DNA from 2 places in the Paenibacillus segetis genome. Region 1 is predicted to be linked to the other one. Evidence: riboswitches for the same ligand, from Rfam matches in the RefSeq annotation. Region 1 holds a riboswitch; the other holds the start of a gene.
The links. A riboswitch is a leader RNA that binds a small molecule or an ion and turns the genes downstream of it on or off. The one in region 1 is predicted to bind cyclic di-GMP.

Region 2: linked by a shared signal. The riboswitch ahead of IEW05_RS05545 (transglutaminase-like domain-containing protein) and the one ahead of IEW05_RS24445 (non-ribosomal peptide synthetase family protein) in region 1 are both predicted to bind cyclic di-GMP.

The regions. Positions count from the first base shown of each region.
Region 1 is NZ_BMFT01000007.1:23,694-28,176, forward strand. It holds gene IEW05_RS24445 (non-ribosomal peptide synthetase family protein) at 1-2,426, opposite strand, end outside; cyclic di-GMP riboswitch class I at 2,571-2,662, opposite strand; gene spoIIE (stage II sporulation protein E) at 2,796-4,483, opposite strand, start outside.
Region 2 is NZ_BMFT01000001.1:1,256,761-1,261,243, forward strand. It holds gene IEW05_RS05530 (LrgB family protein) at 1-501, shown strand, start outside; gene IEW05_RS05535 (MarR family winged helix-turn-helix transcriptional regulator) at 506-922, opposite strand; gene IEW05_RS05540 (DUF2798 domain-containing protein) at 1,059-1,535, shown strand; cyclic di-GMP riboswitch class I at 1,637-1,717, shown strand; cyclic di-GMP riboswitch class I at 1,756-1,837, shown strand; gene IEW05_RS05545 (transglutaminase-like domain-containing protein) at 1,851-2,654, shown strand; gene IEW05_RS05550 (GGDEF domain-containing protein) at 2,961-3,527, shown strand; gene IEW05_RS05555 (HAD family hydrolase) at 3,637-4,344, shown strand; gene IEW05_RS05560 (HAD family hydrolase) at 4,420-4,483, shown strand, end outside.

The DNA.
Region 1 (4,483 bases):
TTCAGCCTTGGAAACTGAGGCTTCAGCATAACAAGTATCTCGCATATCTTTAGAGAGTGCCCCCCAATCTCGAAGAAATCATCCTGAATGCCGATATCTGTACGATGAAAGGCACTCTCCCAAGCGGCTGCAATCTTCCGTTGTAGATCGTCCTTAGGGGCGATATAATTTGAGTTTTGCTCATCATCGTAAGCCACATCAATTAACGCTAGCTGCTTACGATCTATTTTACCGGTAGGTGATACAGGCAATGACTCCACAACATTAAAATAATTAGGAACCATATATGCGGGCACCTTGATCTTCAGAAACTGCACTAATTCACTCTTAGTTAGAACCTGGCCTGTCTTGGAAGTATAGAAAGCAACCAACATTGTATTGCCGTCCTCATCTTCCTTAGGAATGACAACCGCATCCTTGATTTGTTCATGCTTCTCTAGATTGTCTTCAATTTCACCAATCTCAATTCGATATCCCCCGATCTTCACTTGCAGATCCTTGCGACCCATATACTGAATACCATGATCCTGCAATTGCACCAAATCACCGGAACGATAATATATCCTGCCAGATTGCGGATGAACTGGATCTATAACAAAACCTTTCTCGGTCAGCCCCGGTTCGTTAAGATACCCCTTAGCTAATCCAACTGAATGGATCAATAGCTCACCCATAACGTTCTTCGGACAAGGCTGGTTATGTTCGTTCACAATGAGTACCTCGTAGTTTGTAATCGGCTCACCGATACAAATGCTCGAGGTGTATTCAGGTACAATATAATCAATAGTATGCGTCGTCGTCACAACGGAGGCCTCTGTCGACCCATAAGCATTTACAATAATCGGACTGTGATGAAGTTTCTGTTGGAATGCCCGCACAACCTCTCCAGTTAATACCTCACCGCCAATAACAAAGCTCTTGACTCTGACGTACTTCCGCGCATCTTCATCACTTAGATAAGTGGACAATTGATTAAAAAACACCGTTGGCAAAATACCAATCCGCGTTGCCCTCGTGTACTGAACCGCCAAGGTGAACATTTCCACCGAATAACGCTCTTTACTCGTCAATAAATGTAATCTTGAACCGCTACAAAGAGAACTGAATATGTCGTATACCGAAGCGCCAAAGCTGAAGGTAGAATACTGCAAAATGACATCCTGCTCATTCAACTGCAAATGATTCATCGTATCAGCGGCAAGATTAATAACACCAACGTGGGGAATTAAGACGCCCTTCGGTTTACCCGTAGTACCAGAGGTGTAGAGAACGTATGCTACGTCATCACCTGTAAGAGAAACGCTACAAGGATCCTCTGGATATAGATCAAGTCCCCCTGTATCCAAGCAAAAAACAACATCGTCTAAGTCTCTTCCATCCAACAGCGTCACTAACCTCGGAGTATAGCATTCCTTTGTAATTACAATATAACTGTCTGTATCGGAAATAATATAAGCATTTCGAGCATCAGGGTGCTCGGGATCAAGCGGGATATAAGCCCCCCCGGCTTTTAGAACTCCGAGTATCGCAATCACTGCCTCGATACTCCGTTCCATGAAGATAGTGACAAATCCACCTTTAGATAAACCACGCTGTCTTAACATCTGTGCCACTTGATTAGATAAAGCGTCCAGCCTGCCATACGTGAGCTTTTGCTGACCGGACGATAGAGCAATGCGATCATGAAAACGACGGACCGTATCCCTTAGCATAGCAGGAATGTCCAAGTTTACAGGCAGCGCTTTAGCTGTATCATTAAGCGCATCATAAGCATCCTCATCTTCTTCGGTCAGAATCGGAATACTTGCTACCGCAATATCGTCATCCACTAATGAGGCTTGAACAATACTTTGGTAATGGGTTGCAAACTTGCGGATCGTGCTCTCTTTGAACAAGTACTTATGATACGAAATATCTAAAGTCCATTGTTCATCAGCTTTGTTCACATGCCAGTTCAAGCAACTGTGCGCATAAGTATTGTCTACTCCATATATGGTTTCTAGGATGGGCGAATACTGGGTTATGTACTCAATTTCATTGAGGGGGAGACGGGAATTCCGGTTCATTTTAAGTTTGACTGATACCTGCCTATACATCTTGCGGAAGGAGGTATTTCCATCCATGATCATCCGCAGCGGTATCACTTCTCCATCATTTCCGCTTACTCCAACAATCTGATCTCCTTCTCCACTCATTCTAAAAAGGAAAACAAAATAACAGGTCAGCATCCATATGTGCAGATCGAAATGTCTTTGAATATCGTTCATTTGCTCTCTGCTTACGTCCAATACATAAGTGGAACGCTGTATCTCTCTAACCGAGAGATGTTTGGGATAATCAGTGAACAGACTCCATCCGGATAAAGGGGGTTTAAACTCATTGAGCCAATAATCTTTCGTCTTCTCTGATAACAGTAGGGTATTCATAGGCATTTGCTCCTTAGCTCTCTCTGCTGATCTATATTTTAATCCAGCGCCCGAAGCTTAATCTCTTCAAACACGATGACGTTTCTCTCTCCAAGGCATAAAAAAAGATGATCCATAGTAAGCAACACCATAGATCACCAATTTTTTGGCAACTGGCTGACATCTTCTACATGAGTAGGTAGGAAGTCCCTATAGCTTTGCGTCACTACTTTTCAGTAGTTTTGCCGTAATAGTTATTCATTTGAGAATAAATAGAAATAATTACCCAGAAAAAGAAACATAGTGCTATATTACTACAATGTTCCAAACTATTCCATATTTAATATTATCTGAACTACTTATGTTAAATTTCTAACACGAGTTGGTACGCTAACTTACGGTACGAGGCCGCTCCAGCGTGCTAATCCCTGGAATGTTCAGCGTTGCCCATTGCGGTCTTAAGTGATCCACTTTGACCACAACAACAGTCATATCATCTAAGATAACATTTTGCTGGTACCGAATCACAGAATCTAGCAGACGGTCTGCCATCTCCTGCGGATTCTCTTCATGAATTTCTTGGATCAATCGTTTGATCCACAGTTCTTTATTTACCGCATGACCTGGAGCATCATAAATCCCATCGGTCATCATGATCAGCGTGTCTCCAGGGTATAATTGCAAGGTTACCAAATCAATTTCGATATCCTGAATGATTCCGATAGGTAAGTTGCTAGCCGATACAGGGATAACCTCTTGCCCCCGTTTGATGAAGCTTGGAGACGAACCAATCTTCATAAACGTCGTTCGAGCAGAATATTCATCAATTAGCGCCAGGTCAACGGTAGCATAAATTTCGTCCGGCGAACGCAACATTAAAATAGAGTTAACCGACTTGATGGCAAGTGTCTCATCCATCCCCGACTGCAGCAATTGTTCAAGAATGTTCAGTGCCGTGCTACTCTCAATTCTTGCTCGCTCCCCATTACCCATGCCATCACTGATGGCTACCGCATAAGTACCATTTCCAAGTTCCATTGCACTAAAGCTATCACCGGACAATAAATCCCCACCTTTAGCTGTACCCGCTACTCCTGTCGTAATCTCATACGTCTTGGCCGAGCCAAACGTCACACAAGCAAGTCCCTCCCTTCCGCCCAAAGAAGACTCACTTATGACGGCAATATGTTCAACAAGAATATCCGATAGTAGTGGAGCAATAATCTTCCGGCACTCGTCGAACCCACGAGTATAAGCGTGGACAATTTCAATCTCCACATTCCCATGATCTAGATTTACAATATCGATACTATGGATGGATAATCCCATCTTTTCTAGCGCTTCTCTAATCTGTTCCTCCTGCTTGTACATCGCCTGACCTTCCCGCTTAATCTCTTTGGCCAGATCCTCCATGACCTGAGAGACACCGGACAACTGCTCTGCCACAAGCTGGCGACTATCGTATATTTGCCGCTTCCAATGCATATCATGTTGATAGAGATCGTATTCCCGTTTCATCACTTCAAGTACTTGTTCTGTTTTGGAGCAAATTTTATTCCACTTTGGAGGAATCTGTTCTTTATTTAAACCTGGCTTTTCTTCAACCAACGTCATCATATCGGTCATATATTTATAGGTTTGATAGAACTTACCTTCCCAGCAAGAATTCCGGCGAAAACAGCTCCCACACACACCTTCCGTTACGGAGTTCATGAAATGATCCATGTCTTCATTCCGCTTGGCTAGCTCACCAGAGCTTGCGACCACTCCAAAGCTATGCGATAACTGTTTAAATACATGCGAGAATTTCGTTACCCTCTCAGCAGTAATATCTCGCACCCTTTTCGCATACTCATGTTGAGTATTCATATGATCTTGCGTGCCAGGTACATACTTGGAGATGACGCTTATCATGCTTTTCGGTGTCAAAAGAAACAGCCCAACGGCAACACAACTTTCCCATGTTGAGGACATGACATCGGCTGGACCCGTGAGATAAATGGACAAGATCGAGGAGCCTAGAAGCATTCCGAAGCCCACTGCCCATTTACGTCCCTCACGCAGCATTCCGGCCAACA
Region 2 (4,483 bases), on a different contig from region 1:
CTAGGGCCTGCTGTCGTATCACTAGCGTACCCTTTATATAAGCAACGTCATGTGCTGCGTCACAATCTTCCTGCTATCCTCGGGGGGACAATCATAGGTTTACTCGTAGGAATGTTTAGTGGAATCCTATTGGCTTTGGCATTTGGGTTCTCGAAATTGTATGTCCTCTCCATATTGCCTAAATCCATTACAACACCTGTAGCCATACAGATCTCTAGCAATCTCGGTGGGGAGTCTTCCTTAACTTCTGTGTTCGTGATGATTGCTGGATTTACCGGAGCAATTGGCGGGCCATATATTATGAGACTCTTTAGAATCAAAAGTTCAGTAGGAATTGGGATTGGTTTAGGTACGGCTTCTCATGCACTAGGTACGGCTAAAGCGCTAGAATATGGGGAAGAGTCCGTATCGATGAGTTCAGTTGCCATGACCGTATGCGCAATTGTGGGCTCTTGTGTAGGGCCATTTGTAGCTTGGATCATGTATTCGTTAATAGGATAGGTTATTAAATCCAGTCTTGTTTTAAAATATCTTTGAGAAATTGGGTATGTTCCTTGCCAATTTTGTCTTCTATTTGCTGAATAAGCTGTTGCTTAACTATGAGTAATCTCTCGCAACACTCCACACCTTTAGAGGTGAGAACAATATGCTTATCGCGCAAATTACCTTCAACATCTAACACCTGAACATATTCGCGAGCTAGTAAACCCTGCACATATTTATGTGTGCCTTGTCTAGATATACCGATTATTCTGCTCAATTCAGCAATGGAAAGTTTTTCGTACACTTCTAACATAGCTAAGATGTGATTTTCAGTTTTGTTAATTTCGTTATCACTCAATTCAGCGATCTTTTTTCTTAGAAAGGTATGCTTTTCACTGAGTAAATCTATTAGATTTAAATGCTGTATATAGTCCTTCATTAAAATATCTCCCGTGTGTTTTTTTTGATAGTATAGAGTACAAAAAATATATTGTCAACTAAGTTGACGTAAAAACCCCTCTTGTGATAATGTAAACCAAGTTGACAAAATTACATTTACAAAGGGGTTTTTAGTCTTGGGAAAAAATAAGAAAGAAGACTTTGTATTTACACTGATGATGTGTGCTTTGATGGTGTTGGGAATGAGTATTTATAATGTGATATTGATAAAGGGATTCTCTAGCGAAGTCATTAAAGATGTATTAATTGGCTATATTCCAACGTTAGTGGTTGCATTACTTCTTGAAATATTTGTTGTTGGGAAGGTAGCCAAAGGAATTGTACACAAAATGATGCGTGACAATGATCCTTTGTTTAAAAGAATAATACTTACTTCACTATTAATGGTGTGTGGTATGGTACTCTTCATGTCGTTTTACGGTGCAGTTACCCATTTAGGGTTTTCATCAGGGTTACCTGGAGCCTATATTTCTAACATAGGTAAAAACTTTATTTTCGCACTACCATTACAGCTGCTCATTGTTGGACCGATTGCAAGACTCTTATTCTCAAGAATGTATCCGGTAAAAATTGCGAGTGCTTCATCGGTTTAGCCTCTCTATAACTCTATAAATGTGTGCAAACGGTGAATTTTTTTGATAGATTCCTATTGTAATAATTGGAATTTATGATACTATGAAACTATCAAAAGCTATTCAGATAATGGCAAACCTATCGAAAGGTAGGGACGCAAAGCTATAGGGCCTTCCCGTATGGATGGCAGCCAGTTACCGGAGAATCAGGCTTTTTTTGTTTGATTGATAATAGAACTTTATACGATAATGGCAAACCTATCGAAAGATAGGGACGCAAAGCTATAGGGCCTTCTAATGAAGATGGCAGCCTGGCCACCGAAGGGAGTTTTATTTATGCGAAAGTTTATTCTATTTATAGCTGTACTTTTGATAGTATCTCCATTGTTTAATGGGACAACAGTACAAGCAGCAGCTAGTTCATGGCTAAATGAATCAGAGATTAACAAAGGTGTCATTAGTGTAGATTACGATGTGAAGGCTACGGTTAAGACAAAACTCTTAATCGTTAAAGGTCAGGATAAATATTCGTACAATCTATCATCGGGCAAGCAAGCAGAGTCTTTTCCACTACAATTAGGCAATGGTGAATATACCGTTAGTGTATTGGAACAAGTCAGTGGAGATAAATATCAAGTTGTGAATAAGGACACGGTCACACTTAAGCTGAGTGATAGTAAGATGGTGTACTTGAATTCAGTTCAGAACGTGAAGTGGAATGATTCAGATCAAGCGGTTCACAAGGCGAAAGAGTTAACGAAGAACTTAAATTCGGATGCTGACAAGGTAAAAGTTATCTATAATTACGTAATTAGCAATATCAAATATGATGATAATTTAGCAGCTAACGTGTCCACAGATTATCTTCCTGAAATCGATCATACCTTATCATCCAAGAAAGATATCTGTTACGGCTATTCTGCTCTATTTGCAGCGATGCTGCGGAGTGTAGACATCCCTACTAAGCTAGTTATGGGTACTTCAAATTATGTGAAATCGTATCATTCTTGGAATGAGGTATATTTAAATAACAAATGGGTTATCGTGGATACAACGGTTGATGCAGGATTGAAAGACAGCAAGACAGCCTTTACGATGATCAAAGAAGCATCCAAGTACTCGGTCTCCAAAACATATTAATAAATATATAGTAGAAGCCTTGAACAAGCGTTCAAGGCTTTTTTGTCGGTTACAGGCTCGGGAATTTCTATAAAAAGAGTTAATCAATTTCCTATTTTTGGATTGAGAGGAAAGTTAAACTTTTTTATCCTGAATAAAAGGAATAATCTAGCTTTTGTCGAAATAGTATTAGATATGAGATTTCCTCCTCTATGATAGTACTAGGTTAAGTGACTAATTGTGCTAGGAGTTGTAGAAATGATTCTCTTACTCTTTCTAATCATAATAATTTTGTTATGTTTCTTATTCATTTTAAGAGTGTTGTTAATGGAAAGAAAAGTACTTAGAAAGCTAGCGTATCTTGATAAGATGACTGGAGTATTTAACCGTAATGGGTTAGATCGTTTCTGGGCCAAATATTCTGGGAAGGGAACACTTGCTGCTCTATTCCTCGATTTAGATCACTTCAAAGATATCAACGACACTTTTGGACATCAAGCCGGTGACTTGCTGCTTAGAGAGGTCGGTCTTTACCTTCAACAATTTAATCAGCAGAATAAGCAAGTATTCCGAATTGGTGGGGATGAATTTGTCATTATGATGGTGAATGCCAACCTCGAAGAAGCTGAAAGTTTAGCAGCGCGAGTGTTAGATAAATTAAGTAAACCATTTGTTATTCAGGGGCGTAAGGTATCTATAGCTGGTAGCATTGGCATCAGCTTAAGTGTAAAGGGTAAGGCCAAACGTTCAGAATTGCTTAAAGAAGCAGATATGGCGATGTATCAAGCTAAACGTTTAGGAAAAGGCAGCTATTCTGTATATAATGAAGACAAACACAGTTATTATAATGAAGCGGAGTTAATGTATGGACAGAAGCGATCCGCAAACTTATAGAAGTAGGCGTCAGTTTCGAAGTCATGATCACCATTTGAGGTGGTGAATATGACTAAGGAAATGACGTTTTTTTATATTTTAGATATTTAATATTGTTGGGAGTAGGAGTATGAGTCGATTTGAAGTGATTAGTCTGGATATGTTTCAAACCTTGGTGAATGTAGATAGTCGCAAGGAACAGGTTTGGAAGAGGATCCTCCAAGATACATATACATCTGAGTTGGCTAGTGAATACGGTCGTACATTACTGGAACATTACTATTCGGTAGCGACTGAGGCAAGAAGGTTGAGGGAATTCGTTCTTACGAGTGATATATACAGAGGTAGCTTTGAGCGAATATTTGCACAGCATCATATTTCGTATGATAGCTCTGTTGCTGTAGAGATTTTATTTCAGGAGCATAGGTTGTCAAAACTATATGAGGAGACAGAAGATGTCCTGAAGCGATTAATCAAGGAGTTTCAAGTTTGCATTGTTAGTGATACGGACATTATGATGTTACCTGAATTTTATAAGAACTATTCTATTCCATTGTTTGCTTCAGAACAGTATCAATCCTATAAGAATGATCAAGACAATAGGATGTTCAAAGAAGTCATTCAACATTATGATATTGAGCCGAGCAAAATCATACATATCGGTGATACTACCTCCGATGTAATTGGTGCCAAGAGAGCAGGAATGACAACTTGTTGGATAAATCGAGACCAGCAGCAATGGAACCAAGATATTCAGCCAGATTACATTATTGAATCATTAGATGAAATCTTCGATATTGTTAATAACTCATCAATCAAAGGGCGCTATCCATGCTAGTTTCTCCATGTTATCATAGTTTTGAACAGTAGTTCATTTAGGTACCCCCTGGTACGGGGAGAAGGAGTGAAGGGCATGTTACAAGCATTTATTTTTGATATGGACGGCGTCATTATTGATAGTGAACCTATTCATTTTG